Regions from separate parts of the Streptomyces sp. NPDC059695 genome, predicted to be linked through region 1. Evidence: riboswitches for the same ligand, from Rfam matches in the RefSeq annotation. Region 1 holds a riboswitch; each other region holds the start of a gene.

Region 1 (9,574 bases):
CGGTCACCCGCGGGTCCCGGTCGCCGAGGATCACCTCGACGGGCAGCCGGACGGCGGCGTCCGGCTCCGGGCGGTAGGTCTCGATGGCCCGGTAGTCGGCGCGCAGCGGCGGCAGGACGAGCTCCCGCATCTCCGGGTCGGCGAGCAGCTCCGCCGAGACCCCGCTGAGCCGCGCCGTCTCGGCGATCAGCGCGTCGTCGTCGAGCAGGTGGAAGGCCTCGGCCCGGTGCGTGGAGGGCGCGCGCCGTCCGGAGGCGAACAGCAGCCGGGGCTCGCTCAGCCGCGCCGCCTCGAAGGCGACGGCGGCTCCCATGCTGTGTCCGAAGTACGCCGGCCGGCGATCCGCCCAGGGCCTCAGGGCGGCGACAGCCGCGACCGCGATCTCCCGCACGTCGTTCATCGGGGCCTCGCTCCTGCGGTCGAGGCGTCCCGGGTACTGCACGGCCAGCACCTCGATCCCCGCGGGGGCCAACAGCCCCGAGAGACCGTGAAAGTACGCGGCCGACCCGCCCGCGTGCGGAAAGCAGACCAGCGGGGTCCGCTCCGGCTCACCCGCCGCGGGCGGATGGAACCGCCTGATCCACACGTCGCTGTCGACCGTGAGCCCCGTCATGCCTGCACTCCTCGCATCGGTTCCGCTGTGAACGCGTCATCGTCGCCCACCCTCCTTAAGCCGCGATTACGCCCCGGTGGCCTCCCCTCCTCCCACACTCCTCCTCCTGGTGCCGTGACCGGGAAGGTCTGCCGGGTCGGGTGGTTCAGGCTGCGGCGGGGAGTGGTCCGCCGCCCCAGCGGAGGCCTTCAGCGCGGTCCACCCGGCGGCCGCGACGCACCGGTGCGCGACCGCACCTCCCAGGCGGATGATTGCGCCATCATGCACGAGTACGAAGAGCACCTCGCCCAGACCAGCTTGACGGGTGGTCAGGAAAGTCGGCGGCAAGTCGGCATCAGTACCGCTCGGGACCGCCCCCGGGCGCCGCGAACGGCCCATAACAAGAACCGACATCACCCCCTCTGACCTGCGAAAAGCCTGCTCAGTCACATGCCTGCCAGTCTCACCAGGAGGTATCCGTGAGGATGCTGATCAACGTTCCCGAGACCGTCGTCGCCGATGCGCTGCGGGGGATGGCCGCGGCGCATCCCGAGCTGACCGTGGATGTCGAGCGGCGCGTCGTGGTGCGGCGGGACGCGCCCGTGGCCGGGAAGGTGGCGCTGGTGTCCGGCGGCGGGTCCGGGCACGAACCCCTGCACGGGGGGTTCGTGGGGTACGGGATGCTCGCGGCCGCGTGCCCCGGGGAGGTCTTCACCTCACCCGTGCCCGATCAGATGGTGCGGGCCGCGGCCGCCGTCGACAGCGGCGCCGGGGTGCTCTTCGTCGTCAAGAACTACACCGGCGACGTACTGAACTTCGAGATGGCCGCGGAGCTCGCCGAGGACGAGGGCATCCAGGTCGCCAAGGTCCTCGTCGACGACGACGTCGCGGTGACGGACAGTCTGTACACGGCGGGCCGGCGCGGCACCGGGGGCACGCTGTTCGTGGAGAAGATCGCGGGCGCCGCCGCCGAGGAGGGCGCCCCGCTGGAGCGCGTGGAGTCGATCGCCCGCCGGGTCGACGAGCGGTCCCGGTCCTTCGGGGTGGCCCTGAGCGCCTGCACGACCCCCGCCAAGGGCAGTCCGACCTTCGATCTCCCCGAGGGGGAGCTGGAGTTGGGCATCGGCATCCACGGCGAACCGGGCCGGGAGCGGCGGCCCATGATGACCTCGCGCGAGATCGCGGACTTCGCCGTGGACGCCGTCGTCGAGGACCTGCGGCCGTCCGGGCCGGTCATCGCCCTGGTGAACGGCATGGGCGCCACGCCCCTCCTGGAGCTGTACGGCTTCAACGCCGAGGTGCAGCGGGTGCTCGCCGAGCGGCGGGTGCCGGTGGCCAGGACACTGGTCGGGAACTACGTGACCTCGCTCGACATGGCCGGGTGCTCGGTGACCCTGTGCGAGGTCGACGAGGAGCTGCTGCGTCTGTGGGACGCTCCGGTGCAGACGCCCGCGCTGCGCTGGGGCCGGTGAGACGGGATCGGGCATGGGGAGCGACATGACGGAGACGTTCGGCGCCGGGTTCCTGGTGCGCTGGCTGGCCGCGGTGGCCGAGGACGTCGACCGGGAGGCGGACCGGCTCACCGAGCTGGACTCGGCCATCGGCGACGCCGACCACGGCGCCAATCTGAGGCGGGGCTTCGCCGCCGTGGCGGAGATCCTGGCCAAGGAGCCGCCGGAGAGTCCGGGCGCGGTGCTGACCGCCGCCGGGCGGCAGCTGATCTCCACGGTCGGCGGCGCCTCGGGGCCGCTGTACGGGACGCTGCTGCGGCGCGCGGGGAAGGCCCTGGGCGAGGACGCGCAGGTCAGCCGGGTGCGGTTGGCGGAGGCCCTCGACGCCGGGGTGGCCGCCGTGTCACAGCTGGGCGGTGCCCGGGTCGGGGACAAGACGATGCTGGACGCGCTCGTGCCGGCCGTCGAGGGGCTGCGGAGCTCGTACGAGGCGGCCCGGACCGCCGCCGCGGACGGCGCCCTCGCGACCGTACCCCTCCAGGCGCGCAAGGGCCGGGCCAGTTATCTCGGGGAGCGGTCGATCGGCCACCAGGACCCGGGGGCGACGTCGTCGGCGCTGCTGTTCGCGGCGCTCGCCGACACCGCACGCGCGCAGGGAGCGCGATGAGCCCCGCGCCCGGGACCGCCGCCCCGGTCGGCATCGTGCTCGTCTCGCACAGCGCGGCGGTCGCGACGGCGGTGGCCGAGCTGGCCCGAGGCCTGGCGGGGGGCGGCGGCCTGGCGCCGGTGCTGCCGGCGGGCGGAACCCCGGACGGGGGGCTCGGCACGAGTTCCGAGCTGATCCGCGCGGCCGCGAAGGCCGTCGACCGGGGAGCCGGGGTGGCGCTCCTCGTGGACCTGGGCAGCGCGGTCCTCACCGTGAAGGCGCTGCTCGCCGAGGGCGACGAACTGCCGGAGGGCGCACGCCTGGTGGACGCGCCGTTCGTCGAGGGCGCGGTCGCCGCGCTGGTCACGGCGAGCGCCGGCGGGGACCTCGACGCGGTGGCGGCGGCGGCCGCGGAGGCGTACGCGTACCGCAAGGAGTGAGCGTCCGCGCCGTGTGCGGGGAGTGACCGACGGGCCGCGCCGGGTGGCGACCGTGTTGTGATCCAGCAGGTCAACACACTAATGTCGCAGGGCCTTGGTGTACGGGAAACCGGTGCGGTACCGGTGCGGCCCTCGCCACTGTGATCGGGAGGTCCGGCTCCACCCCCGGGGGGAACACCTCGGGGAAGCCACTGGACCGGCGCGGGAGACCGCGACGGTGTGGGAAGGCGGAGCCGGGCCGTATGACCGTCAGCCAGGAGACCGGCCGGGGTGCGTTGTCCATCCACGAGGTGCTGGAGAGGGTCTCCCAACCATGCATATAGCCGAGGGGTATCTGCCCCCTGTGCACGCCGCCGCCTGGGGCGTCGCGGCCGCGCCGTTCGTCGCCCACGGGGTGCGCGCGCTGACCCGCGAAGTGCGGTCCAACCCCGAGTCCACCCTGCTGCTGGGGGCCTCCGGCGCCTTCACGTTCGTCCTGTCGGCGCTCAAACTGCCCTCCGTCACCGGAAGCTGCTCCCACCCGACCGGTACGGGTCTGGGCGCGATCCTCTTCCGGCCCCCGATCATGGCGGTCCTCGGCACGATCACCCTTCTCTTCCAGGCCCTGCTCCTCGCGCACGGCGGGCTGACCACCCTCGGCGCGAACGCCTTCTCGATGGCGATCGTCGGGCCCTGGGCGGGGTACGGGACGTACCGGCTGCTGCGGCGGTTCGGTGCGCCGCTGATGGTGGCCGTCTTCTTCGGCGCGTTCGTCGCCGACCTCTCCACGTACTGCGTCACCAGCGTGCAGCTGGCCCTGGCGTTCCCCGACCCCGGCAGCGGCGTGCCCGGCGCGCTGGCCAAGTTCGGCGGGATCTTCGCCGTGACCCAGATCCCGCTCGCGGTGAGCGAGGGCCTGCTGACCGTGCTCGTCATGCGGCTGCTCACCCAGTCCAGCAAGGGCGAGCTGGTCCGGCTCGGCGTCCTCGGCCGGCCGACGGCGGAGCGCCACGAGGAGGTGGCCGCGCGATGAGCCGGAACGCGAAGATCAACACGCTGCTGCTGCTCCTCGTCGCCGCGCTCGCGGTCCTGCCGCTCGCGCTGGGCATGGGCGACCACAAGGAGGAGCCGTTCACGGGGGCGGACGCGGAGGCGGAGACCGCGATCACGGAGCTCCAGCCGGACTACAAGCCGTGGTTCAGCCCGCTGTACGAGCCGCCGTCCGGCGAGATCGAGTCGGCGCTCTTCGCCCTCCAGGCGGCGCTGGGCGCCGGTGTCCTGGCGTACTACTTCGGGCTCCGGCGCGGCCGCCGCCAGGGCGCGGCCCGCGCGGCGACGGCGACCTCCGAGGCCGCGCGGACGCAGGGCGCGACGGAGGCGGGCGGTCCCGTCGGGCACGGCGGCGGCGGCGACGGCGACGGCGACTCCGGTACGGCGGGGAAGGAACCGGCGTCCGGCACCTCGAACAGCGGGGCACCGGAATCCGCCGACGCGCACGCCGGTGCGAGGTCCGGTGCCCCGCGGCCCGGTGCGGGGTCCGCTGACCCGCGGCCCGGTGCGGGCTCCCGTGCCTCGGGCGGCGGTTCCGCCGACGGCGGGTCCCGGCCCGTCGTCGCTGACGCGGGGGTCCCCGGGGCCGACGACGGTTCCGTTCCCTTCGACGGCACGGGCGCGTAGCGCCGATGCTGCCGATCGACGCGGCGGCGCACAGCAGTCGCTGGCGCCGCCGCCATCCCGTGGAGAAGGCTCTCCTCGGCTTCGGACTGACCCTGTGCGCGGTGGCCCTGCCGCCGTGGCCCGGCGCGGTGCTCGTGGCGGCGGCCACGCTCGCGGTGCTGCTGGGTCCGGCCGGTGTGCCGGGCCCTCAGCTGTGGCGGGCGTTCCGGGTCCCGCTCGGCTTCTGCGTCACGGGCGCGGTCCCGCTGCTCTTCGAGGTCGGCGGGACACGGGGGATCGTGGCCCTCGCGCCCGACGGTCCCGTGCACGCGGGCGAGTTGCTGCTGCGGACCGCGTCCGCCTCGCTCGGGGTGCTGCTCTTCGCCTTCACCACGCCGGTGTCCGACGTGCTGCCCCGGCTGGTCCGGGCGGGCGTCCCGGCGCCGGTGGTGGACGTGGCGCTCGTGATGTACCGGATCATCTTCCTCCTGCTCGACGCGCTCACGAAGATCCGGCAGGCCCAGGCGGCCCGGCTCGGGCACACCACCCGGGCCGCGACGTGGCGTTCGCTCGCCGGTCTCGGCGCGACGACGTTCGTCCGGGCCTTCGACCGGGCACAGCGCCTGCAGTCGGGGCTCGCCGGGCGCGGTTACGACGGGACGCTGCGGGTGCTGGTGCCCGCCTGCGCGGTCTCCCGGCGGTTCCTCACGGCGACGGCCCTGCTCCTCGCGGGGCTCGTCGCCCTCACCCTCGTACTGGAAAGGTTCCTTCCGTGACGTCTCCGACCCCCGTCGTGGAGCTGGTGAAGGCGGGTTTCGCCTACGAGGACGGGCCCGCGGTCCTCTCGGGCGTCGACTTCGCGGTGGCGGAGGGACGCGCGATCGCGCTCCTCGGCCGCAACGGGAGCGGCAAGACGACGCTGCTGCGGCTGCTCAGCGGGGGGCTGCGCTGCGGGAGCGGGTCGCTGCTCCTGGACGGGGCGGAGGTCGCGTACGACCGGAAGGGGCTGACCCGGCTGCGGACCACGGTGCAGCTGGTCGTGCAGGATCCGGACGACCAGCTGTTCGCCGCCTCGGTCGGTCAGGACGTGTCGTTCGGTCCGACGAACCTGGGGCTGCCGGAGGAGGAGGTACGGCTCCGGGTGCGGGAGGCCCTGGAGGCGCTGGACATCGTGGCGCTGGAGGACCGGCCGACGCACCTGCTGTCGTACGGGCAGCGGAAGCGGGCCGCGATCGCGGGCGCCGTGGCGATGCGGCCCCGGGTGCTGATCATGGACGAGCCGACGGCCGGGCTGGACCCGCACGGGCAGGAGCGGCTGCTCGACGCGCTCGAACGGCTCCGCGCGGCGGGGACGACGGTGGTGATGGCGACGCACGACGTGGATCTGGCGCTGCGCTGGGCCGACGGGGCGGCGGTGCTCTCCCCCGCCGGGCTGCGCACGGGGCCGGTCGCCGAGCTCCTCGCGGACGACGCCCTGCTGGAGGCGGCCCGGCTGCGCCGTCCGTGGGGCACGTCGGTGGCCCGTCTGCTGCGCGCCCACGGCCTGCTGGGCGCGGACGCGCCGGAGCCCCGGACGCCGGAGGACCTGGACGCGTGGGTGGCCGCGGAGGCGAGCGGCGCCCGCGGCTCCTCCTGAGCCCCGGAGCCTCCCGGGGCTCACGGTGGGTCCCTGAGGGCGGGGCTCCTCCTGGGTCCCGGAGCCTCCCGGGGCTCGCGCAGCTTTGCTACCGAGTAGTAGACATCACGCTCCGAATCTTCTGCAACTAGTTGCAGAAGGCCTCCGGGGTCCCCTAGAACTGAGGTCGACGACCCCTGCGCGAGGAGACGCCCCCATGACCCCGTACCCGCACCTGCTGAGCCCGCTCGACCTCGGGTTCACCACCCTGCCCAACCGCGTGATCATGGGGTCGATGCACGTCGGCCTGGAGGAGACCGAGCACGGCTTCGCGCGCATGGCCGCCTTCTACGCGGAGCGCGCCCGGGGCGGCGCCGGCCTCATCGTCACCGGCGGCATCGCGCCCAACGAGGCCGGCCGGCCCTGGGACGGCGGCGCCAAGCTCACCACCGCCGAGGAGGTCGCCGAGCACCGTCTGATCACCGACGCCGTGCACGCCGAGGGCGGCCGGATCGCGATGCAGATCCTGCACTTCGGCCGGTACGCCTACCACCCCGGCCTGGTCGCCCCCAGCCCCCTCAAGGCCCCCATCAGCCCCTTCGCGCCGAACGAGCTGTCCGACGCCGAGGTCGAGCAGACGGTCGAGGACTACGCGCGCTGCGCCGAGCTCGCCAAGGAGGCCGGGTACGACGGCGTCGAGGTGATGGGCTCCGAGGGCTACCTCATCAACGAGTTCATCGCCTCGGCCACCAACGTCCGCACCGACCGCTGGGGCGGCTCGTACGAGAACCGGGTCCGCTTCCCGCTGGAGATCGTCCGCCGGATCCGCGAGCGGGTCGGCGCGGACTTCATCCTGGTCTACCGCCTCTCCATGCTGGACCTCGTCCCCGGCGGCTCGACCCTGGAGGAGGTCGTCCGGCTCGCCAAGGAGATCGAGGCGGCCGGCGCGACCATCATCAACACCGGCATCGGCTGGCACGAGGCGCGCATCCCCACCATCGCGACCTCCGTGCCGCGCGGCGCCTACACCTGGGTGACGAAGAAGCTGATGGGCGCGGTGTCCGTGCCGCTCGTCACCTCCAACCGCATCAACACCCCCGAGGTCGCCGAGGAGATCCTCGCCGACGGCCGCGCCGACCTGGTCTCGCTGGCCCGACCGTTCCTCGCCGACCCCGCCTTCGTCGCCAAGGCGACGGCCGGCCGCGCGGACACGATCAACACCTGCATCGGCTGCAACCAGGCCTGCCTGGACCACACCTTCAGCCTGAAGATCACCTCCTGCCTGGTCAACCCGCGCGCCTGCCACGAGACCGAGCTGGTCCTCTCCCCCACCCGGCTCGCCAAGCGCGTCGCGGTCGTCGGCGCGGGCCCGGCCGGACTCTCCTGCGCGGTGTCCGCGGCCGAGCGCGGCCACTCCGTGACCCTCTTCGACGGCGCGTCCGAGATCGGCGGCCAGCTGAACATCGCCAAGCGGGTTCCGGGCAAGGAGGAGTTCGACGAGACGCTGCGCTACTTCCGCGTCCAGCTCGCCGAGCACGGCATCGACGTCCGCCTGAACACGTACGTGTCCGCCGCCGACCTGGAGGGCTACGACGAGGTCGTCGTCGCCACCGGCGTCACCCCCCGCACCCCCGGGATCGCCGGCGAGGACCACCCGAGCGTCCTCAGCTACCTCGACGTGCTCCGGGACGGCGCGCCGGTCGGCGACCGGGTCGCGATCATCGGCGCGGGCGGCATCGGCTTCGACGTCGCCGAGTTCCTCACGGACGGCGGCGAGGGCGCCAGCCAGGACCCCGAGACGTACTTCCGCCAGTGGGGCGTCGACACCTCCTACGAGAACCGCGGCGGACTGCGCGCGCCCGAGCGGAACGCGCCGCCGCGCCAGGTCCACCTGCTCCAGCGCAAGACCACCAAGGTCGGCGCCGGCCTGGGCAAGACGACCGGCTGGATCCACCGCACCGAGCTCAAGCACCGGGGCGTCACCATGGTCGCGGGCGTCTCGTACGAGCGGATCGACGACGCGGGGCTGCACGTCACCGTCGACGGCGAGCCGCAGCTCCTGCCCGTCGACACGGTCGTGCTCTGCGCGGGCCAGGAGCCGCGCCGCGCCCTCTACGAGGAGCTGGTCGCCGCGGGCCGCCCGGCGCACCTGATCGGCGGGGCGGACGTCGCCGCCGAGCTGGACGCCAAGCGGGCGATCGACCAGGGCACCCGGCTCGCCGCCACCCTGTGACCCTCGCCCCGTGATCGGCACGGCCGGCCGAACCTAGGATGCGAGCATGTCCCTCCCGCACGCGATCCTCACCGCGCTGCTCGAAAAGCCGTCCTCCGGCCTCGAACTGACGCGCCGCTTCGACAAGTCGATCGGCTACTTCTGGTCGGCCACGCACCAGCAGATCTACCGCGAGCTCGGGAGGCTGGAGCAGGCGGGGCACATCCGCGCCCTGCCCGCTCCGGTGCCCGCGCGGGGGCAGAGGAAGGAGTACGAGGTGCTGCCCGCGGGCCGCGCGGAGCTCGGCGACTGGGTGGGCAGGGCCGAGGACCCGAAGCCGCTCCGGTCCGCCCTGCTGCTGCGGATGCGGGCGGCGGCGATGGTCGGCTCGGAGGGGCTGCGGGCCGAACTGTCACGCCACCTGTCCCTGCACCGGGCGCAGCTGGACGAGTACCTCCTGATCGAGGCCCGGGACTTCCCCGCCGAGCGCCGCCGCACCGAACCGGACCGGCTGCGGCACCTGGTCCTGCGGGGCGGGGTGGATCTGGAGCGGTTCTGGGTGGAGTGGCTGACCGGCGCTCTGGCCGAGCTGGGCGCGGGCGACGGGGACCCCATCGGCGTGGATACTGGTGAGTTGTAGTTCCACGACACGAAAGGGCGGGTATGGCCGACGACTTGGGGCGCCGCGCGACACGTCACGCGGTGGTCATCGGGGGAAGTCTCGCTGGACTGCTTGCCGCTCGGGTGCTCGCCGAGCACGCGGAGAAGGTCACGGTCGTCGAGCGCGACCGCTACCCGGAGGGTCCCGACGCCCGGCCCGGCGTCCCGCAGGGCCGGCACATCCACGTCCTCATCCCCGGCGGGCAGACGGCGCTCGACGAGCTGCTCCCGGGCTTCACGGAGGAGCTGGAGGAGCTCGGCGCCCCGAAGGTGGGCGTCCCCGAGGACATGGTCCAGTGGCAGAACGGCAAGTGGTTCCGCCG
Region 2 (9,574 bases), on a different contig from region 1:
GTACGGGCACGGCCGCGAGCTCCGCGGCCGTGAAGGCCCGCACCGGCACCCCGAGCGCCGCCGCGGCCGCCACGATCCCCGGCTCCGCCGCCCGCCCGTCCAGCGTGGCCAGCGAGCGGACCCCGGCGGGCGTCAGGCCCGCCTCCCGCAGGACCGCCCCGACGAGCGCGAGGACCTCGTCCACCGGAGCGCCCGACCGGGCGCCGACGCCGAGGTGCGCGGACGCGGCCCCATCCGATAGCAAAGGCCCATGGCTGTAGTCGTCGCGCTCGGCGCGTTCCTCATGACGCTGTTCGGCGGCTGGGTCGCGCAGCGCGTCACCGACCGCCGCCACCTCGTCCTCGGCCTCTCCGGCGGGCTGATGCTCGGCGTCGTCGGACTCGACCTGCTGCCGGAGGCCCTCCAGGCCGCCGGGAGGGAGGTCTTCGGCGTCCCGGAGGCCCTGCTGCTCTTCGTCGGCGGCTTCCTCTTCGCGCACGTCGTCGAGCGGCTCCTCGCCGTCCGCCGTGCGGCGCACGGGGTCGGTGCCGACGAAAGGGTTCCCCAGGTCGGCCTGACGGCCGCCGCAGCGATGGTCCTCCACAGCCTCATGGACGGCATCGCGCTCGGCGCCGCCTTCCAGGTCGGCGGCGGGATGGGCGCCACCGTCGCCCTCGCCGTCATCACCCACGACTTCGCCGACGGCTTCAACACGTACACGATCACGAGCCTCTACGGGAACGCCCGCCGCAAGGCCCTCGCGATGCTCGTCGCGGACGCCGTCGCCCCGCTCGTCGGCGCCGCCTCCACCCTGCTGTTCACCCTTCCGGAGGAACTCCTCGGCGGCTATCTCGGCTTCTTCGGCGGCGCCCTGCTCTACCTCGCCGCCGCCGAGATCCTGCCGGAGGCCCACCACACGCACCCGGCCCGCTCCACCCTGCTGTGCACGGTGGCGGGCGTGGCCTTCATCTGGCTCGTGGTGGGGGTCTCCGGCGGCTGAGCTCACGCGCAGTGCTCCACGAACCGCGCGGCGACCTCCGGAGAACCCGCCCAGTGGGTGTGCACGTAGCTGGCGTGCACCCCGCCCTGCACGAAGCCCTCCACGCGCCGCTCCGGCTGCCGCAGCCCCCAGGCCGCCAGCGGCCCGGCGCCCGGCTCGATCACGGTGCGGTGGAACTCGTGCCCCCGCAGCCGCGCCCCGGCCGGCGCGAGGACGCTGTCGTTCACGGCGACGGCGTCCCGGTACCCGAGGGTGAGCCGGTCCGACATCCGCGCGTCGGCGTCGAGCACCCCGCACATGGGCCTGCCGTCGAGCGACCGCGCCAGGTACAGCAGCCCCGCGCACTCGGCGGCGACCGGCGCGCCGGAGGCCGCGAGCTCGGCCACGGCCTTGCGCAGCGGCTCGTTGGCGGACAGCTGCTCGCCGTACATCTCGGGGAAGCCGCCGCCTATGACGAGCCCTCGGGTCCCCTCGGGGAGGGCCTCGTCCCGGAGCGGGTCGAAGGTGACGACCTCGGCCCCCGCGGCCCGCAGCAGCTCCGTGTGCTCGGCGTACGAGAACGTGAAAGCGGCCCCGCCGGCGACGGCGACGACCGGCCTCGTCGTGGGCACCACGGGACCACCGGCGTGCGGCCGCTCCCCGGCCTCGGCCACCCACGGCTCCGCGCTCAGCGCCGGCGCCGACCGCGCGAGCGCCAGCAGTGCCTCCATGTCGCACCCGGCCAGAACCTGCTCGGCCTGAGCCGCCACGGCGGCGACCGCGGCGGCCTGCCGCTCGGCCACCGGCACCAGCCCGAGATGCCGCGAAGGCGTCGCCACGGCGGGCGCCCGCCGCAGCACGCCCAGCACCGGCACCCCCGACTCCCCGAGCGCATCCCGCAGGAGGTGCTCGTGGCGGTCCGTGGCGACCTTGTTGAGGATCACGCCCCCGATCCGCACCTCCGGGTCCCAGGACGCGAAGCCGTGCACCAGCGCCGCCACCGACCGCGACTGCGAGGACGCGTCGACGACCAGCACCACCGGTGCCTTGAGCAGCTTCGCCACCTGCGCCGTGGAGGCCAGCTCGCCCTGGTCGGCGGCCCCGTCGTACAGGCCCATGACCCCCTCGACCACGGCCAGGTCGCAGCCGTGCGACCCGTGGAGGAAGAGCGGCGCGACCTGCCCCGTACCGCACATGTACGCGTCGAGGTTGCGGCCCGGACGGCCGGTCGCCAGCGCGTGGTAGCCGGGGTCGATGTAGTCGGGGCCGACCTTGTGCGGGGAGACGGCCAGACCACGGCCGGCGAAGGCGGCCATCAGGCCGGTCGCGACCGTGGTCTTGCCCGCGCCGGACGACGGCGCGGCGATGACGAGACGTGCTACCACTCGATGCCCCGCTGGCCCTTCTGACCGGCGTCCATCGGGTGCTTGACCTTGGACATGTCGGTGACGAGATCGGCGACGTCGCAGAGCTCCTGCGGCGCGTTGCGGCCGGTGATGACGACGTGCTGCTGCCCGGGACGGTCGCGCAGCACCTGGACGACCTCCTCGACGTCGATCCAGCCCCAGTGGAGCAGGTAGGCGAACTCGTCGAGGACGTAGAACTTGTACCGCTCCTCGGCGAGGTCCCGCTTGACCTGCTCCCAGCCCTCGCGGGCCTTCTCCTCGTGGGACTGCTCGCCGTCGGCGACCTCGCGCTGGATCCAGGACCAGCCCTCGCCCATCTTGTTCCAGGTGACCGTGCCGCCCTTGCCGGTCTCGCCGAGCGCCTTGAGGGCGTTCTCCTCGCCGACCTTCCACTTGGCGGACTTGACGAACTGGAACACCCCGATCGGCCACCCCTGGTTCCAGGCGCGCAGCGCCATGCCGAACGCGGCCGTCGACTTCCCCTTGCCGACACCGGTGTGCACCATCACCAGCGCCCGGTTGCGGCGCTGACGGGTGGTGAGACCGTCGTCGGGCACGACGGTCGGCTGTCCCTGCGGCATTAAGCGGCCCTCCATGCTGTCTGCGTTGTCTGTCCTGCTGCCTGTACGTCCCTGACGAGGCCGGCGATCGAGTCGGCGCGCAGCTCGTCCAAGGTGACGGCGGTGCCGCCGAGTTCGCGCGCCAGCGTCCCGGCGAGCCCGAGCCGCACCGGCCCGGTCTCGCAGTCCACGACCACCGACGCGGTGCCCTCGGCGGCGTGCAGCCGCGCCGCGCGGGCCGCGAGCGCCACCGGGTCGCCGCCGCCGCCGGTCGCCCGTCCGTCGGTCACGACGACGAGCAGCGGGCGGCGCGAGGGGTCCCGCAGCCGCTCGACCCGCAGCACGTCATGGGCCTTGAGCAGCCCGGCGGAGAGCGGGGTACGGCCTCCGGTCGGCAGCTTCTCCAGGCGCGCGGCGGCCGCGTCCACGGACGAGGTCGGCGGCAGCGCGACCTCGGCGTCCCGGCCCCGGAAGGTGACCAGGCCGACCTTGTCGCGCCGCTGGTAGGCGTCGAGCAGCAGCGACAGCACCGCGCCCTTCACGGCGCTCATCCGCTGCCGCGCCGCCATGGAGCCGGACGCGTCGACGGCGAACAGCACCAGGTTCCCCTCGCGCCCCTCCCGGGTCGCCTGCCGCAGGTCGTCCCGGCGGAGCACCAGACCCGGCCCGGACCGGCCGCGCGCCCGCTGGTGCGGGGCGGCGGCCTGGACGGTCGCGGCCAGGTGCAGCTTGGTGAGCGCGCCCCGGGGCCGGGTGGAGCCGGTGGTCCGGCCGTGCTCCGTGCGGGCCCGGGAGCGGCGTCCGGCCGCGCCCTCGCCGAGTCCGGGCACGCTCAGCACCTTCGTACGGAAGGGCTCGCCGGCCTTGACGGCGGCCCGCTCCCCGGCGCCCGGGCCCTGCGGGGCGGGCGCGGGCGCGCTCTCCGGAGCCTCGGCGGACTCGGGGGCCGGGCCGTCGGGGCCCTCGCCCTGCGGCGGGACGCCCCCGCCGCCGTCCGGGCCGCCGCCGGGCCCGCCGTCCCCCGGGCCGTCCGGCTCGGGGTCGTCGTCGGGCGCGTCGCCCCTGAACTGCTCCAGGGTCTCGTCGAGCTTGTCCTCGTCGAGGCCGGGCGCGTCGAAGGGCGAGCGGCGGCGGCGGTGCGGCAGGGCGAGCAGCGCGGCCTGCCGCACGTCCTCGGACGTGACCTCGGTCCGTCCGGCCCAGGCGGCGAGCGCGGTCGCCGTCCGGGCCATCACGATGTCGGCGCGCATGCCGTCCACCTCGAACGCGGCGCAGGTGGCGGCGATCTGGAGCAGGACGGCGTCCCCGAGGGCCACCCGCGGCAGCAGGGTCCGGGCGGCGACGATGCGCTCGCGCAGCGCGCTCTCCTCGCCGGCCCAGCGCGCGGCGAAGGCGGCCGGGTCGTCCTCGAAGGCGAGCCGCCGCCGGACGACCTCGACCCGCTGCTCGGGGTCCCGGGAGGCCGCGACTTCCACGGTGAGCCCGAACCGGTCGAGCAGCTGCGGCCGCAGCTCGCCCTCCTCGGGGTTCATGGTCCCGACGAGGAGGAAGCGGGCGGCGTGCCGCACGGAGACGCCCTCGCGCTCGACGTGGGAGGCACCCATGGCGGCGGCGTCGAGCAGATGGTCGATGAGGTGGTCGCTCAGCAGGTTGACCTCGTCGACGTAGAGGATGCCCCGGTGCGCGGCGGCGAGCAGCCCCGGCTCGAAGGCCTTCACGCCGTCGGCGAGCGCCTTCTCGATGTCGAGCGCGCCGACGAGCCGGTCCTCGGAGGCGCCGACGGGCAGCTCGACCATGCGGGCGGGGCGGTCCGTGCCGGGGGCGTCGCCGTGCGGCCCGTCGGGGCAGCCGGGGTCGGGCGAGGCCGGGTCGCAGCTGAACCGGCAGCCGGCGACCACCGGGACCTCCGGCAGCAGCTCGGCGAGCGCGCGGACGGCGGTGGACTTGGCGGTCCCCTTCTCACCGCGCACGAGCACCCCGCCGACGGCCGGGCTGACGGCGTTCAGCAGCAGCGCGAGCCGCAGGTCGTCCATGCCGACGACGGCGGTGAACGGATAGCGGGTGCTCATCGGGTCTTCCTTCCATCGGGTTCGGTTCGCTGATGTCCCGCGGGACGGTCCTGCGTCACGGCGCTCCCGGCGGCACGAACGGCAGCCCCTCCGGAGCGCCCCGCTCGATCAGGCGGAGCAGCGCGTCGGTGTCGGCGTGTTCCTCGATCAGGTCGCCGAGCCGGTCGAGCTGCTCCTCCCGCAGCGCGCCGAACGACGTGTCGGGCGCGGGCACGAAGCGCCGGCCCGCCGCCGCCGCGACCTCCCGCAGGAACGCCCGGCGGAAGCCGTCGCTCTCCAGCGAGCCGTGCCAGTGCGTGCCCCAGACGGAGCCGACGCGGCAGCCGTCCAGGAACGGCTCCCCGCCCCGCACGTCCGCGACGCCGTGGTGGATCTCGTACCCCTCGACCCGCTCGCCGAGCGCCTCGCCGACCGGCCGGGCGAGGGTCTTCTCGATCCCGAACCGCACCCGTACGGGGAGCAGCCCGAGCCCGTCGACCACACCGGCCTTCGACTCGACGTCGTCCTCGATGCGCTCGCCCAGGGCCTGGAAGCCGCCGCAGACGCCGAGCACCGGCCGGCCCTCGGCCGCGCGCCGCACGAGCGCGTCCGCGAGGCCCCTCTCCCGCAGCCAGGCGAGCGCCCTGACCGTTCCCCGGGTGCCGGGCACGACGACGAGGTCGGCGTCGACGAGCTCCTCGGGCCGGTCCACGAACCGGACGACCACGCCCGGTTCGGCGGCGAGCGCGTCGACGTCGGTGAAGTTGGACATCAGCGGGACGGCGCAGACGGCGACCCGCAGCACGTCCGCGCCGACCGGCGGCGCGACGACCGACTCGCGGACGGTGCCCCGCAGGGAGACCCGCAGGCCGTCCTCCTCGTCGATGCCGAGCCCGTGCGCGTACGGCAGGACGCCGAAGGTCCGGCGCCCGGTGAGCCCGTGCAGCATGTCGAGGCCCGGTTCCAGCAGCGTGACGTCGCCCCGGAACTTGTTGACCAGGTATCCGGCCACGAGCGACTGGTCCTCGGGCGACAGCAGCGCCGTCGTCCCGAAGAACTGGGCGAAGACCCCGCCGCGGTCGATGTCCCCGACGACGACCACGGGCAGCTTCGCGGCGCGCGCGATGCCCATGTTCACGATGTCGGTGCGCCGCAGGTTGATCTCGGCCGGACTCCCCGCCCCCTCGCAGATCACGGCGTCATACGTGCCCCGGAGTTCCTCCAGGCACGCGAGGACCGGCTCGAGGAGTTCCTTCTGCCGGCCGCCGTGGTAGCCGCGGGCACTGAGCTCCCCGACCGGCCTGCCCATCAGGACGACCTGGCTGGAGCGGTCGCTGCCCGGCTTGAGCAGCACCGGGTTCATCAGCGCGGTCGGCTCCACCCGGGCGGCCTGGGCCTGCATGGCCTGGGCGCGGCCGATCTCGGCGCCCTCCCGGGTGACGAAGGAGTTCAGGGACATGTTCTGTCCCTTGAACGGTGCGACCTTGACGCCCTGCCGGACCAGCCAGCGGCAGATGCCGGCCGTGACGACGCTCTTGCCCGCGTCGGACGTGGTCCCGGCGACGAGCAGCCCCCCACCCCTCATGCGTTCCTCCGCTTCAGCGCGCTCGCGATCATGCGGCCGCCCACGCAGGCGGCCAGGGTCAGTCCGGTGACCCGGCGGGAGAGCCGGACCGCGCGGTCGATGTCGGCGACCTCGACGGGCCGCCCCTCCCCGTTGAGGACGGGCCGGTGCTCGACCCGCCCGGCGTACGAGAGGGTCCCCCCGAGCCGAAGGCCGAGGGCGCCCGCGAAGGAGGCCTCGACGGGGCCCGCGTTGGGGCTCGGGTGCTTCGCGGCGTCCGCCCGCCAGGCCCGTACGGCTCCGCGCGGGTTCCCGCCGGCGACGGTGGCGAGGGCGGCGGTCAGCCGGGCGCCGGGCCAGCCGGCCAGGTCGTCGAGGCGGGCCGAGGCCCAGCCGTACCTGCGGTAGCGGGGGGACTTGTGGCCGACCATCGCGTCGAGGGTGTTGACCGCGCGGAAGCCGACCAGGCCGGGCACGCCCGCGACCGCTCCCCAGAAGAGGGCGCCCACGACGGCGTCGGAGGTGTTCTCGGCGACGGACTCGACGACCGCGCGGGCCATCGCGGGGCCGTCGAGGGACTGCGGGTCGCGCCCGCACAGGTGCGGCAGCCGCTCCCGGGCGACCTCCAGGTCCCCGGCGGCGAGGGCGCCGCCGATCGCGCGGGCCTCGCGCCCCAGGGTCGTGCCGCCGACGACGGACCAGACGGCCGCGGCGGTGAGCGCGGCGGATCCCGCGCGGCTGCCCCGTACCGCACGGGCGGCGAGGGCGGCGGCCGCGACGGTGGCGCCGGCGCAGACGGTGGTGTGCAGGGCGCCCCAGCCGCGGTGGTCGCGCCACAGGGCGTCCTCGACGCGGGCCGCGGCCCGGCCGAACGCGGCGACCGGATGGCCGCGTCGGGGATCGCCGACGAGCAGGTCGACGGCGAGTCCGGCGGCCGCGCCGTACGCGAATCCGTCCGGGGAGAGGCGGCTGGCTCTGGGGAACAGGAGGGTGCGGCCGGGCATGGCGCTGTGTCCTCACTCAGGGTCCGCGCCCTGGATCGACGTGACCGGCGGCGAGAGTTCCTGACTCCCGGACCCGTCGGATCCGGTCACAGTGGCGGGACCGCGCCGGATTCGCACCGGACTTCCTCTACTGCCGCCGTAATGGCCTCGGCAGTCCACCACGGCCGAGAACAGCCGTCAACTCACCCTTGACCTGCACCGCGTCACTGTGCGGAGCACCACAAACACGACGGCGGGGCGGCCCGCACCCGAAGGTGCGGACCGCCCCGCCTGTCACGCCCGGCGTGCGTCAGGCGACGATCAGGTAGATGCCGTACGCCACGGCCGCCAGGCACAGGGCGAAGCAGGCGTAGGCGCCGGTGCGGGCCAGGGCGGCGGAGCCTCCCTGGGCGGCGGCCTGCTCCTGCTTGGAGAGGCCGATGACACCGAGGGTGAAGAGGCCCACGAGGGCGACGGTCGCCACGAGGCTGACTCCGAAGACGGAGCCGAGGGCTGCCCAGTCGATCTTCATGCTTGGTTCCAGTTCCTTAGACCGCGGCGGCGGGGGCCGGGGGAGCGGCCGGGTCCGTGGGGACCGGCGCGGGGATGGTGGTCTTCAGGTCCTCGTCCGCGACGGCGGCGACGGAACCGGCCGGCGGCGGGGTGACGGCCGCGATCGCGGTGGTCACGACGCCCGCGGGCTCGGAGTCGCCGTTCAGGTCGTCGGCGGTGACGTTGTGCTGGTCGACCGGCTTGCGGCGGGACAGCGACCAGATCACGGCCGACCCGGAGACCAGCAGGACCGCGACGGCGACGATGCCCCAGGGGCCCTGCTTGGTGAGGAACTCGGCACCGGCGCCGACGAGGCCGGCGGCGGGCAGCGTCAGGCCCCAGGCGACGAACATCCGGGTCGCGGTCGACCAGCGGACGACACCGCCCTTGCGGCCGAGACCGGCACCCATCACGGCACCCGAGCAGGACTGGGTGGTGGAGAGGGAGAAGCCGAGGTGCGAGGAGGCGAGGATGACCGTGGCGGCGCTGGTCTGGGCGGCGAAGCCCTGCTGCGGCTTGAGGTCGGTGAGGCCCTTGCCCATGGTGCGGATGATGCGCCAGCCCCCGAGGTAGGTGCCGAGCGCGATGGCGACACCGGCGGAGACGACGACCCACAGCGGGGGGTTCGAGCCGGGGCTGACGACGCCCTGCGTGACCAGGGCGAGGGTGATGATGCCCATCGTCTTCTGGGCGTCGTTGGTGCCGTGGGCGAGGGAGACGAGACCGGCGGAGGCGATCTGGCCGACGCGGTAGCCCTTGGCGGTGTGCTTCTCGTCGGTCTTGGCGCCGATCTTGAACGTCAGCCGGGTGGCCAGCATCGCGGCGAGGCCGGCGACGATCGGCGCGGCGACGGCCGGGATCAGGACCTTGGTGACGATGGTCGGGGCGTTCACGGCGGACCAGCCGGCCGACATGACCGCGGCGCCGATGAGACCGCCGAAGAGGGCGTGGGACGAGCTGGACGGCAGGCCCAGGAGCCAGGTCAGCAGGTTCCACAGGATGGCGCCCACGAGCGCCGCGAAGATCACTTCTGTGCGAATGCCCTCTTCGTTGATGATCCCGCCGGAGATCGTCTTGGCGACCTCCACGGACAGGAACGCTCCGACGAGGTTCAGCACGGCGGACATGGCCACCGCCGTCTTGGGCTTGAGAGCACCGGTCGAGATGGTCGTGGCCATCGCGTTGGCGGTGTCGTGGAAACCGTTCGTGAAATCGAACACGAGAGCTGTCACGACCACAATGGCGAGCAGCAGCGTGATGTGTTCCATTTACCCAGGCAATCGTTTGACGTCAGTGGCTCGACGAACGTAAGCAACCTGGGTGAACGGAAGGTGAACTGAGCCGGGCGGCGTGGTGTCCCTATCCGGTGTCAAGACATTCCGCTTGTGGCCCCCGGGTGTCCGGGTGTCCACGATGCGGTCACCCGGCAACCGCGGGTAATCCGGGCCCTCCCGGGGCACGTACGACCTGCCCCGCTTCCTCCCCCGTCACCCGGTTCCGCTC
Region 3 (9,574 bases), on a different contig from region 1:
GTGCACCCCGACCTCCAGGCCCGGTCCCTCCTGCTCGTCGTCCAGTCCTTCACGCTCTCGCTGCGCACCATGGCCGACGAGACCGATCCCGAACTGAGCGAAGCCGCCTTCCTCGGAGAGCTCCGCACCCTGCTGGAGAGGACCCTCACCCCATGAACCCCACGAGCAGCACCGCCCTCCCCGGATCCTCGCTCGACGCCGAGCGTCGCCGGCGCGAACTGGAGCAGCTCGCCGACGGCGACGCCGTCGTCGACGTCCTGGTCGTCGGACTCGGGATCACCGGAGCCGGAGCCGCGCTCGACGCGGCCACCCGTGGGCTCACCGTCGCCGCGATCGACGCCCACGACCTCGCCTTCGGCACCTCCCGCTGGAGCTCCAAGCTGATCCACGGCGGACTGCGCTACCTCGCGTCCGGGCAGCTCGACGTCGCCCACGAGAGCGCCGTCGAGCGCGGCATCCTCATGGAGCGCACCGCCCCCCACCTGGTGCGCGCCCAGCCGTTCGTCCTGCCGCTCACCCCGCTCGTCAGCCGCGGCCAGGCCGCCCTCGCCCGCGCCGGGTTCCTCGCGGGCGACCTGCTCCGCGTCGGCGCCCGCACCTCGCGCGGGACGCTGCCGCAGCCGCGCACGCTGTCCGCCGTCGAGACCCGCCACCTCGCCCCGGCCCTCCGGCGCGTCGGGCTGCGCGGCGGCCTCCTCTCCTGGGACGGGCGGCTCACCGACGACGCGCGCCTGGTCACGGCGATCGCCCGGACCGCCGCCGCCCACGGCGCCCGGATCCTCACCCGCACGCGCGCCCTGGAACTCCACGGCGACGGAGCGCTCGTCCGTGACGAGACGACCGGTCAGGAGCTGCGCCTGCGCGCCCGTACCGTCATCAACGCGGCCGGCGTCTGGGCGGGCGGCCTCGTCGGCGACGTACGCCTCCGGCCCTCCCGCGGCACCCATCTCGTGCTGCGCTCCGAGACCCTCGGTCCGCTCTCCGCCGGTCTGCACATCCCCATCCCCGGCGAGACGAACCGCTTCGTCCTGGTCCTGCCCCAGGGCGACGGCCGCGTGTACGTCGGCCTCACCGACGAGCCCGTCGACGGCGACGTCCCCGATGTGCCCGAGGTCCCCGAGACCGACATCGGCTTCCTCCTCGACGTCCTCGGCTCCGCGCTCGACGTCACCGTCCACCGGTCCGACGTGGTCGGGGCGTTCGCCGGCCTGCGGCCCCTGCTCGACACCCAGGACGCCGCGGGCCGCACCGCCGACATCTCCCGCAAGCACGCCGTGCTCACCTCCGCCGACGGGATCGTCACCGTCGTCGGCGGCAAGCTGACCACGTACCGCCGCATGGCCCAGGACGCCGTCGACGCCGCCGTGGCCGCCCGCGGCCTGGACGCGGGTCCGTGCCGCACCGCGTCGCTGCCCCTCGTCGGCGCCGCACGGCCGCAGACCCTCGCCGGGCTCGACGTCCCGACCCGTCTGGTCCAGCGCTACGGCTCCGAGGCACCGGCCGTCCAGGCGCTCGGCCTCGCGGATCCCGCGCTCGCCGAGCCCGTCGTCCCCGGCCACACCGTCACCGGCGCCGAACTGGTCTGGGCGGTCCGTCACGAGGGCGCCCTCGACACCTCCGACCTCCTCGACCGCCGCACCCGCATCGGCCTCGTCCCGGAGGACCGCGCCCTGGCCGAGGAGGCGGCGCGCGACGCCCTCGCCCGCACGGCCCCCGTGGGGTGAGACGAGACGGCGCCCCCGCCCGGACATCCGGGCGGGGGCTCCGCCCGTGCCGCCGCCGGGTCCGTGCGGCCCGGGATCGTGACGCGTCCGGGTCGTGGGCGGGCGGGGCCGTACCGGATGCACCGCGCGACGTCCGGTGTTGGAATGGCGACCGGGGGCGTCCACGATCAGAGGTGACGTTGTGACCGAGCAATTCGACGAGATCGGGCCCATCGACTACGTGGTGGTCGAGTTCCCCGGCAACCGCATGACGGGCGAGGGCTTCCCGCTCCTGGTCGATCTGGTGGACCGCGGCATCATCCGGATCCTCGACCTGATGTTCATCAGGAAGGACGAGGACGGATCGGTGACCGCGCTGGAGATCGCGGACTTCGACGGGGACGGCAATCTCGACCTCTCCGTCTTCGAGGGCGTCCAGTCGGGGCTGCTCGGGCAGGACGACCTGGAGGAGGCCGCCGAGGCCGTGGAGCCCGGCAACTCCGCCGGACTGCTGATCTACGAGAACGTGTGGGCCGCGCCGTTCGCCACCGCCCTGCGCCGCGGCGGGGCCCAGTTGGTCGCCTCCGGGCGCGTGCCCGTACAAGCCCTCCTCGCCTCGCTCGAAGCGGCCGAGGAAACGGCCTGACCCCCCTTGCCCCCGGCCACCGAGCCGGCGGGCCCGGAAGCCGTCCGGCGCCTTCGCGTCGGACACGAGAGGAGAACGCGATGCCAGGTCTACTTCGCGGAGTGGCCCGCACCGCGGTCGTCGCGGGTACGGCGACCGCCGTGTCCAACCGCGTGTCGCGCCGCCAGCAGGGACGATGGGCCGCCCAGCAGGGCTATGAGCAGCAGCCCGCCGAACCGCCGCCCGCCGCGGCTCCCCCGCCGGCGCCCGCCGCGCAGCCCGCCGACAGCATGGAGAGCAAGCTCGACCAGCTCAAGCAGCTCGGCGACCTCAAGGAGCAGGGCGTGCTCACCGAAGCCGAGTTCGAGGAGCAGAAGCGCAGGATCCTCGGCTGACCCCCTTCCGCGGCAGGGGCCGGGAGTCCGGCACACCGAGCGGGCCGAGTCCGGGTGGCGCGGCCCGTACGGCCCTGGGACCATTTCCCCGGGAGGTCACCCATGGCTCCTGACCCGCACGAACCCCCGCCGGAGGACGCTCCCGGCCCCGAGGAGCCGGAGCGTTCCCCCGCCGCCCAGGAACCGGAGCACTCCCCCGGCCCCGGGCAGCCGGAGGACACCCCCACCCCCCGAGAGCCGGAGGACTTCCCCGGCCCCGGGCAGCCTGGGGACACCCCCGCCGCCCAAGAGCCGGAGAGCTCCCCCGGCCCCGGTGAGCCGGGGGGCGGCGGTGCCGGGTCTGCCACCGGCTTCTGGGCGCGCCGTCGTTCGCTCCGCCTCACGCTCCCGGGCTGCTGGAGCGCCCTTCTCCTCGCCTGCCTCTCCTTCACCCCGTCGCTGCTCCCCCGCGGCGGAATCCTCCAGGGGCTGATCTGCGGCATCAGCGCGGCCATCGGGTACGGGCTCGGCGTGGTCGCGGCCTACGTGTGGCGGGCGTTCGCCGACCGGGAGGCCCGCGGCGCCTCCCCCCGGTCATGGCGGGTCCTGGCCGTCAGCGCCGTCGTCCTGTTCGGCCTGTCCTTCGGTCTCGGCCAGTACTGGCAGCACGAGATCCGCAGGCTCATGGGGGTCACCGACTACAACGTCCTGGCCACCGTCGCCTGCCCCTTCGTCGCCGCGCTCGTGTTCTGGCTGCTGCTGCAGGCGGCCCGGGGACTCCGGCGGCTGTACCGGTGGCTCGCCGGACTCCTCCGCCGCTGGATCGGACCGCGCGCGGCCCGGGTGGTCGGCTGGGTCGTCGTGGCGGGTCTGGCGTGGTCCGTCGTCAGCGGGGTCCTGCTGGCCGGCTTCGTGAGCACGGCCAACGAGGCGTTCTCCGTGCGCGACACCGAGACGCCCGAAGGCGTGCACCAGCCCACGTCGACGCTGCGCTCCGGCGGGCCGGGGTCGCTGGTGCCGTGGGACTCGCTGGGCAGGCAGGGCCGGGCCTTCACGGGCAGCGGCCCCACGGCAGCCGACATCGGGGCCTTCACCCACCGCCCCGCGCAGGAACCCGTGCGTTCCTACGCCGGACTCGCGACCGCCGACGACACCGAGGCGCGCGCCGAGCGGGCCGTCGCGGACCTCGTACGCGCCGGCGGCTTCCACCGCGCCAACCTGCTCGTGACGACCACCACGGGCAGCGGCTGGGTCGACCCCGCGGCCGTGGACTCCTTCGAGTACCTCGGCGACGGAGACTCGGCCACCGTGGCGATGCAGTACTCGTACCTGCCGTCGTGGCTCTCCTACCTCGTGGACCAGTCGAAGGCGCGCGAGGCCGGTCGCGAGCTCTTCGACGCGGTCTACGACGTCTGGTCCAAGCTGCCCCAGGACCAGCGCCCGCGCCTGTTCGTGGCCGGCGAGAGCCTGGGGTCGTTCGGCGCGGAGACGGCCTTCAGCGGCGAGTACGACCTGCGCAACCGCACGGCCGGCACCCTCTTCGCCGGTCCGCCGAACTTCAACACCCTGTTCCGCGAGTTCAGCGACCACCGCGACGCGGGAAGCCCGGAGATCGAACCCGTCTACCGGCAGGGGCGGACCGTGCGGTTCACCGACGACCCGGCCACCGGGATCCCTCCGACGGACGTGCCGTGGAACGGGACCCGGGTCCTGTACCTCATGCACCCGTCCGATCCGATCGTCTGGTGGAGCCCCGACCTGGCCCTGTCCGAACCCGACTGGATCGGTGAGGCTCCCGGCGGCGACGTGCTCGACGCGATGGTCTGGATCCCCTTCGTGACCTTCTGGCAGGTGACCGCGGACCTCCCGTTCTCCACGGGCGTGCCGGACGGCCACGGTCACACGTACAAGGCCGCGTACGTCGACGGCTGGAACGCCGTCATGCGGCCGTCGGGCTTCACCCCACAGGACCTGGACCGGCTGCGCGAGATCATCCAGCCGTCCCGCTGATCCCGTGCGCGCGGCGCGGCACGGCCCGCGGTCAGCGCAGCAGGAAGCCTGCGACGTAGCCGAGCGCGTTCACCGCCCAGTGCAGGCCCATCGGCGCCAGCAGGCTGTCGCTGCGGCGGCGCAGTTCGCAGAACAGGACGCCCGCCGAAGCCGTGAAGAGCACGGCCGCGGTGACCGCGACCGCGGAGCCGAGCGGAGACGCTCCGACGACGCCGGTCAGCGCGGGCTTCGCGGTCGCCAGGCCCAGGGACGGCAGGACGTGCCAGAGGCCGAACAGCAGGCTCGACACGGTGGTCGCCCAGACCGTCCCGCGGACCCGGCGCACCAGCCCGTAGAGGACTCCGCGGAACGCGACCTCCTCCACCAGGACGGTGCCGACGGGGACCACCACGAAGACGCGCACCATCAACGCGCCCGCGGTCATCCCGTCGTACCGCCGGTCCTCGAAGAGCGGGCGGGTGGCCGGGAGCAGCGCTCCGACGAGATAGACGGCGGCGACGATCCCGGTCAGGGCGGCCGCCCACCGGGCGCCGCGGGCCCGTGTCCCGGCCGCCAGTCCCGCGTCCGCCGGCGTGCCGCCAGCCCAGCGGAGCACACCCAGGAGGACGGCGGAGACGACGACGGCCGCGAGCAGGTGGAGGGCGCCGGTCCAGGTGTGCAGCAGCAGGTTGGCCGCCACGAGAACGGCGACGGTGAGGGCGACGGCCGGCCAGGTGCCGAGGGGCCCGCGCCACCGGCCCGGCGGCGGGTCGCCGGTGGAACGGCGGCTTCGTACGACGGGCCGGCGGCCGTCCTCGGGATCACGGCGGGACACGGGAGTGAGTCCGTCCTTCCGCTGCGCGGGATCGTTCCGCCCGTCCCTTCGGTCCCGGGCGTGGCGGCCGAGGGCGCGGTCGAGGGTTACGAGCGGTCCCGCTTGAGCGAGTCCATGATTCCCTCGGCGCGGTGCCGCACGCTCTTCGCCTTCTCGCGGAACCTGGCCTTCGCCTGGTCCGTCCTGCCCTCGGCCTCCAGGCGCTCGTGACCGGTGATCCTGCCGGCGATCTCCTTGAGCCTGCCCTTGGCCTTGTCCATGGCGTCGCTCATGCTCGCGACCCTCCGTCCGGTCGGTTCCCACCCTCCACGCTAGGTTCGGACGACCCCGGGTGCGCGTCGGCCGGGCCCGGCGCCGGCGCACCCGGTCCGGGCCTCCCGTCCGTGCCCGGCCTCGCCCCGTGCGCTCCTCACGAGGTGAGGCGGCCCCCAGACGATGGGTGCAGACTTGTACTGGACCCGGGGGACGGGAGGAGGACGCATGACCACTCCACAGGACTCCGCACCCGGCGCCGGCCCGCAGGGGACTCCCGCGGCCGACCCGGCGGATCAGCTGGCACGTCTCGGCCGTTCCTGGACCTGGCTCCTCGGCGCGGCGTTGGCGACCCTCGTACCCGGCATCCTGCTGCTCGTCTGGCCAGACGTCACCCTGCACGTCGTGGCCGTGCTGATCGGGCTCTACCTGCTGGCGATCGGCGTCTTCCGTTTCGTGTCCGTGTTCGGCCGCGACAGCGGCGACCGCGTGCCCGGCCTGATCGTGGCCGTCCTGTGCGTCCTCGGCGGAGTGCTGTGTCTGAGGAACCCGCTCCAGACGATCGCCGCGCTCTCGCTGATCGTCGGCGCCGTGTGGCTGGTCTCCGGCATCGTCACCCTCTACTCCGCCATCGCCACCAAGAACATGCCGCACCGCGGCGTCGTCATGGCCGTCGGGATCCTCGGCATCGTCGCCGGCATCGTGGTCCTGGCGCTTCCGACGGAGTCGGCCCGGGCCCTGACGCGGCTGCTCGGACTGTGGCTCGTCCTCCTCGGCCTGGCCGAGGCCGCGGTCGCCCTGGCCTGGCGGTCGGCCCTGCGCAGAGCGGGCATCACGGGCCGTGGAGCGTCCGGCCCGGGCACCTGATTCCGCGCGAGCGCCCTCGCCCCGACCCGAAGTGACCCCTCGTCGGTTTCGCGCCCGAATCCTGGACGTCGCTCGCCACCGGGCGATCGCGCGCCCTAGGGTGTCGTCTGCAGCTGGTTCGCCCCGTCCGCCAGGCGGGATGCGTCGTAAGAGGGAACCCGGTGGGAATCCGGGACTGCCCCGCAGCGGTGAGCGGGAACGACCGCCGTCATAGCACTGGGTCCGGACCACGGTCCTGGGAAGCGACGGCCAGTAGGTGTCCTCCACGAGGAGGGTGTGCCCGCGAGTCCGAAGACCTGCCCGTTGCCCGTACGCGGACGCATTCCGCGTACGGACATCCCGGTGACCTCGTGGGCGGGTCGGCGTACACAGCGAGCGGCACACGCGGCGTCCTCCGTCGGCGCGGTCCGTACGCTCTGGCGTTCCTTCGCGTCCACCCCGTCTCCGGGTGTTCTGGACACGTCTCGCGAAGGAGAGTTCCGTGACAGCGAAGCCCGCGGCCGCACGAGCCACCGTGTACGGCTACCCCCGCCAGGGTCGGCACCGCGAACTGAAGAAGGCCGTCGAGGGTTACTGGAAGGGCCGCGTCACCGCCGACGCCCTCCGGTCCACCGCCGCCGGCCTGCGTCGCTCCCACTGGCGGCAGCTGGCCGACGCCGGCATCCACGAAGTGCCCACCGGTGACTTCTCGTACTACGACCACGTCCTGGACACCAGCGTGATGGTCGGTGCCGTCCCGGCACGCCACCGCGCCGCCGTCGAGGCGGACGCGCTCGACGGGTACTTCGCGATGGCCCGCGGCACCCGGGACGTCGCGCCGCTGGAGATGACCAAGTGGTTCGACACCAACTACCACTACCTGGTCCCCGAACTCGGGCCGGACACCGTCTTCACCGCCGACTCCGCCCGGCAGGTCGCCGAGTTCGGGGAGGCCCTCGCGCTCGGGCACGCTCCCCGCCCCGTGCTGGTCGGCCCCGTCACGTACCTGCTGCTCGCCAAGCCCGCCCCGGGCGTCCCCGACGGCTTCGAGCCGCTGACCCTCCTCGACCGGCTCCTCCCGGTCTACGCCGACGTGCTCGCCGATCTGCGCGCGGCGGGCGCCGAGTGGGTCCAGCTGGACGAGCCCGCCCTGGTCCAGGACCGCACCCCGGCCGAGCTGGAGGCCGCCGCCCGCGCCTACCGCGAGCTGGGCGCGGCCACCGACCGGCCGAAGCTGCTCGTCGCCTCGTACTTCGACCGGCTCGGCGACGCCCTCAAGGTGCTGGCCGCGGCCCCGGTGGAGGGTCTCGCCCTCGACTTCACCGGCTCCGCCGCCGCGAACCTGGACGACCTCGCCGCGGTCGGCGGGCTGCCGGGCAAGCGGCTGGTCGCGGGCGTCGTCAACGGACGCAACGTCTGGATCGACGACCACCGGAAGTCCCTCGCCACCCTGGGCACCCTGCTCGGCCTCGCCGGCCGGGTCGACGTCGCCGCGTCCTGCTCGCTGCTGCACGTCCCGCTGGACGCGGCCGCGGAGGAGGACATGGACCCGCGGATCCGCCGCTGGCTGGCCTTCGCCCGCCAGAAGACCGACGAGGTCGTGACCCTCGCCAAGGGCCTCTCCCACGGCACCGACGCGATCAGCGCCGAACTGGCCGCCAACCGGGCCGCCCTCGCCTCCCGCGCCGGCTCCGCGCTCACCCGCGACCCCGCCGTCCGTGCCCGTACCGCCGCCGTCACCGACGCGGACGGCCGGCGTTCCCAGCCGTACGCCGAACGCTCCGCGGCCCAGCGGGCCCACCTGGGGCTTCCCGCGCTTCCGACCACCACCATCGGCTCGTTCCCCCAGACCGACGAGCTCCGCGCGGCCCGCGCCGATCTGCGGGCCGGCCGGATCGACGCCGCCGGGTACGAGGAGCGGATCAGGGACGAGATCCGCGAGGTGATCTCCTTCCAGGAGCGGACCGGCGTCGACGTGCTGGTGCACGGCGAGCCCGAGCGCAACGACATGGTGCAGTACTTCGCCGAGCAGCTGACGGGCTACGTCGCCACGCGGCACGGCTGGGTGCAGTCGTACGGCACCCGATACGTCCGCCCGCCCGTCCTCGCCGGGGACGTCTCCCGTCCCGGGCCGATGACGGTGCGCTGGACGACGTACGCCCAGGCGCAGACGTCCCGGCCGGTCAAGGGCATGCTGACCGGTCCGGTGACCATGCTCGCGTGGTCGTTCGTGCGGGACGACCAGCCGCCGGCCGACACCGCCCGGCAGGTGGCGCTCGCCCTGCGCGACGAGGTGGCCGACCTGGAGGCGGCCGGCACCTCGGTCATCCAGGTCGACGAGCCGGCCCTGCGCGAGACCCTGCCGCTGCGGGCCGCCGACCACGCGGGCTACCTGGCCTGGGCGACCGAGTCGTTCCGGCTCACCACCGCCGGCGTGCGGCCGGACACCCAGATCCACACCCACATGTGCTACGCCGAGTTCGGCGACATCGTCCGGGCCATCGACGACCTCGACGCCGACGTCATCAGCCTGGAGGCCGCCCGCTCCCACATGCGGGTCGCCGACGAGCTCGCCGCCCACGGCTACTCGCGCGAGGCCGGTCCGGGAGTCTGGGACATCCACTCCCCACGCGTCCCGGGCACCGCCGAGGCCGCCGCGCTCCTGCGCAAGGGCCTGGGCGCCATCCCGGCCGGGCGTCTGTGGGTCAACCCCGACTGCGGACTGAAGACCCGCGGCTGGCCCGAGACCCGCGCCTCCCTGGAGAACCTCGTCGCCGCCGCCCGCGAGGTCAGGGCGGAGCTGGGGGCGGCCGGGGACGCGGGGGCCGCCCGGCGCGGGGGGCGGGCGGCGCGGGCGCGGGGGGCGGCCCCGCCCGCCGGCGCGGGCCCCCCGCCCAGGGGGGGGCGGGGCCGGGGGCGCCGGCGGGCTGGTGTGTGGGGGTCAACCAGG

Evidence for each region. Region 1 has a riboswitch for cobalamin ahead of ACFV2S_RS36560 (energy-coupling factor ABC transporter permease). Riboswitches for the same ligand answer to the same signal wherever they lie in the genome.
Region 2: linked by a shared signal. The riboswitch ahead of ACFV2S_RS09045 (cobalamin biosynthesis protein) and the one ahead of ACFV2S_RS36560 (energy-coupling factor ABC transporter permease) in region 1 are both predicted to bind cobalamin.
Region 3: linked by a shared signal. The riboswitch ahead of metE (5-methyltetrahydropteroyltriglutamate--homocysteine S-methyltransferase) and the one ahead of ACFV2S_RS36560 (energy-coupling factor ABC transporter permease) in region 1 are both predicted to bind cobalamin.

What each region holds. Positions count from the first base shown of each region.
Region 1 is NZ_JBHWFF010000058.1:6,533-16,106, reverse strand. Features, by position in the region: gene ACFV2S_RS36580 (thioesterase II family protein) at 1-613, opposite strand, end outside; gene dhaK (dihydroxyacetone kinase subunit DhaK) at 1,072-2,064, shown strand; gene dhaL (dihydroxyacetone kinase subunit DhaL) at 2,090-2,710, shown strand; gene ACFV2S_RS36565 (PTS-dependent dihydroxyacetone kinase phosphotransferase subunit DhaM) at 2,707-3,129, shown strand; cobalamin riboswitch at 3,180-3,414, shown strand; gene ACFV2S_RS36560 (energy-coupling factor ABC transporter permease) at 3,443-4,141, shown strand; gene ACFV2S_RS36555 (energy-coupling factor ABC transporter substrate-binding protein) at 4,138-4,785, shown strand; gene cbiQ (cobalt ECF transporter T component CbiQ) at 4,791-5,540, shown strand; gene ACFV2S_RS36545 (ATP-binding cassette domain-containing protein) at 5,537-6,400, shown strand; gene ACFV2S_RS36540 (FAD-dependent oxidoreductase) at 6,597-8,612, shown strand; gene ACFV2S_RS36535 (PadR family transcriptional regulator) at 8,659-9,231, shown strand; gene ACFV2S_RS36530 (FAD-dependent oxidoreductase) at 9,255-9,574, shown strand, end outside.
Region 2 is NZ_JBHWFF010000005.1:241,147-250,720, forward strand. Features, by position in the region: gene cobC (Rv2231c family pyridoxal phosphate-dependent protein CobC) at 1-244, opposite strand, end outside; gene ACFV2S_RS09020 (ZIP family metal transporter) at 251-979, shown strand; gene ACFV2S_RS09025 (cobyrinate a,c-diamide synthase) at 982-2,343, opposite strand; gene cobO (cob(I)yrinic acid a,c-diamide adenosyltransferase) at 2,337-2,945, opposite strand; gene ACFV2S_RS09035 (putative cobaltochelatase) at 2,945-4,993, opposite strand; gene ACFV2S_RS09040 (cobyric acid synthase) at 5,049-6,557, opposite strand; gene ACFV2S_RS09045 (cobalamin biosynthesis protein) at 6,554-7,540, opposite strand; cobalamin riboswitch at 7,575-7,707, opposite strand; gene ACFV2S_RS09050 (hypothetical protein) at 7,830-8,051, opposite strand; gene ACFV2S_RS09055 (anion permease) at 8,068-9,339, opposite strand.
Region 3 is NZ_JBHWFF010000016.1:99,650-109,223, forward strand. Features, by position in the region: gene ACFV2S_RS21180 (TetR/AcrR family transcriptional regulator) at 1-156, shown strand, start outside; gene ACFV2S_RS21185 (glycerol-3-phosphate dehydrogenase/oxidase) at 153-1,724, shown strand; gene ACFV2S_RS21190 (DUF6325 family protein) at 1,906-2,349, shown strand; gene ACFV2S_RS21195 (SHOCT domain-containing protein) at 2,430-2,723, shown strand; gene ACFV2S_RS21200 (alpha/beta-hydrolase family protein) at 2,826-4,712, shown strand; gene ACFV2S_RS21205 (CPBP family intramembrane glutamic endopeptidase) at 4,744-5,526, opposite strand; gene ACFV2S_RS21210 (CsbD family protein) at 5,613-5,798, opposite strand; gene ACFV2S_RS21215 (HdeD family acid-resistance protein) at 6,007-6,645, shown strand; cobalamin riboswitch at 6,743-6,964, shown strand; partial or broken gene metE (5-methyltetrahydropteroyltriglutamate--homocysteine S-methyltransferase) at 7,127-9,436, shown strand.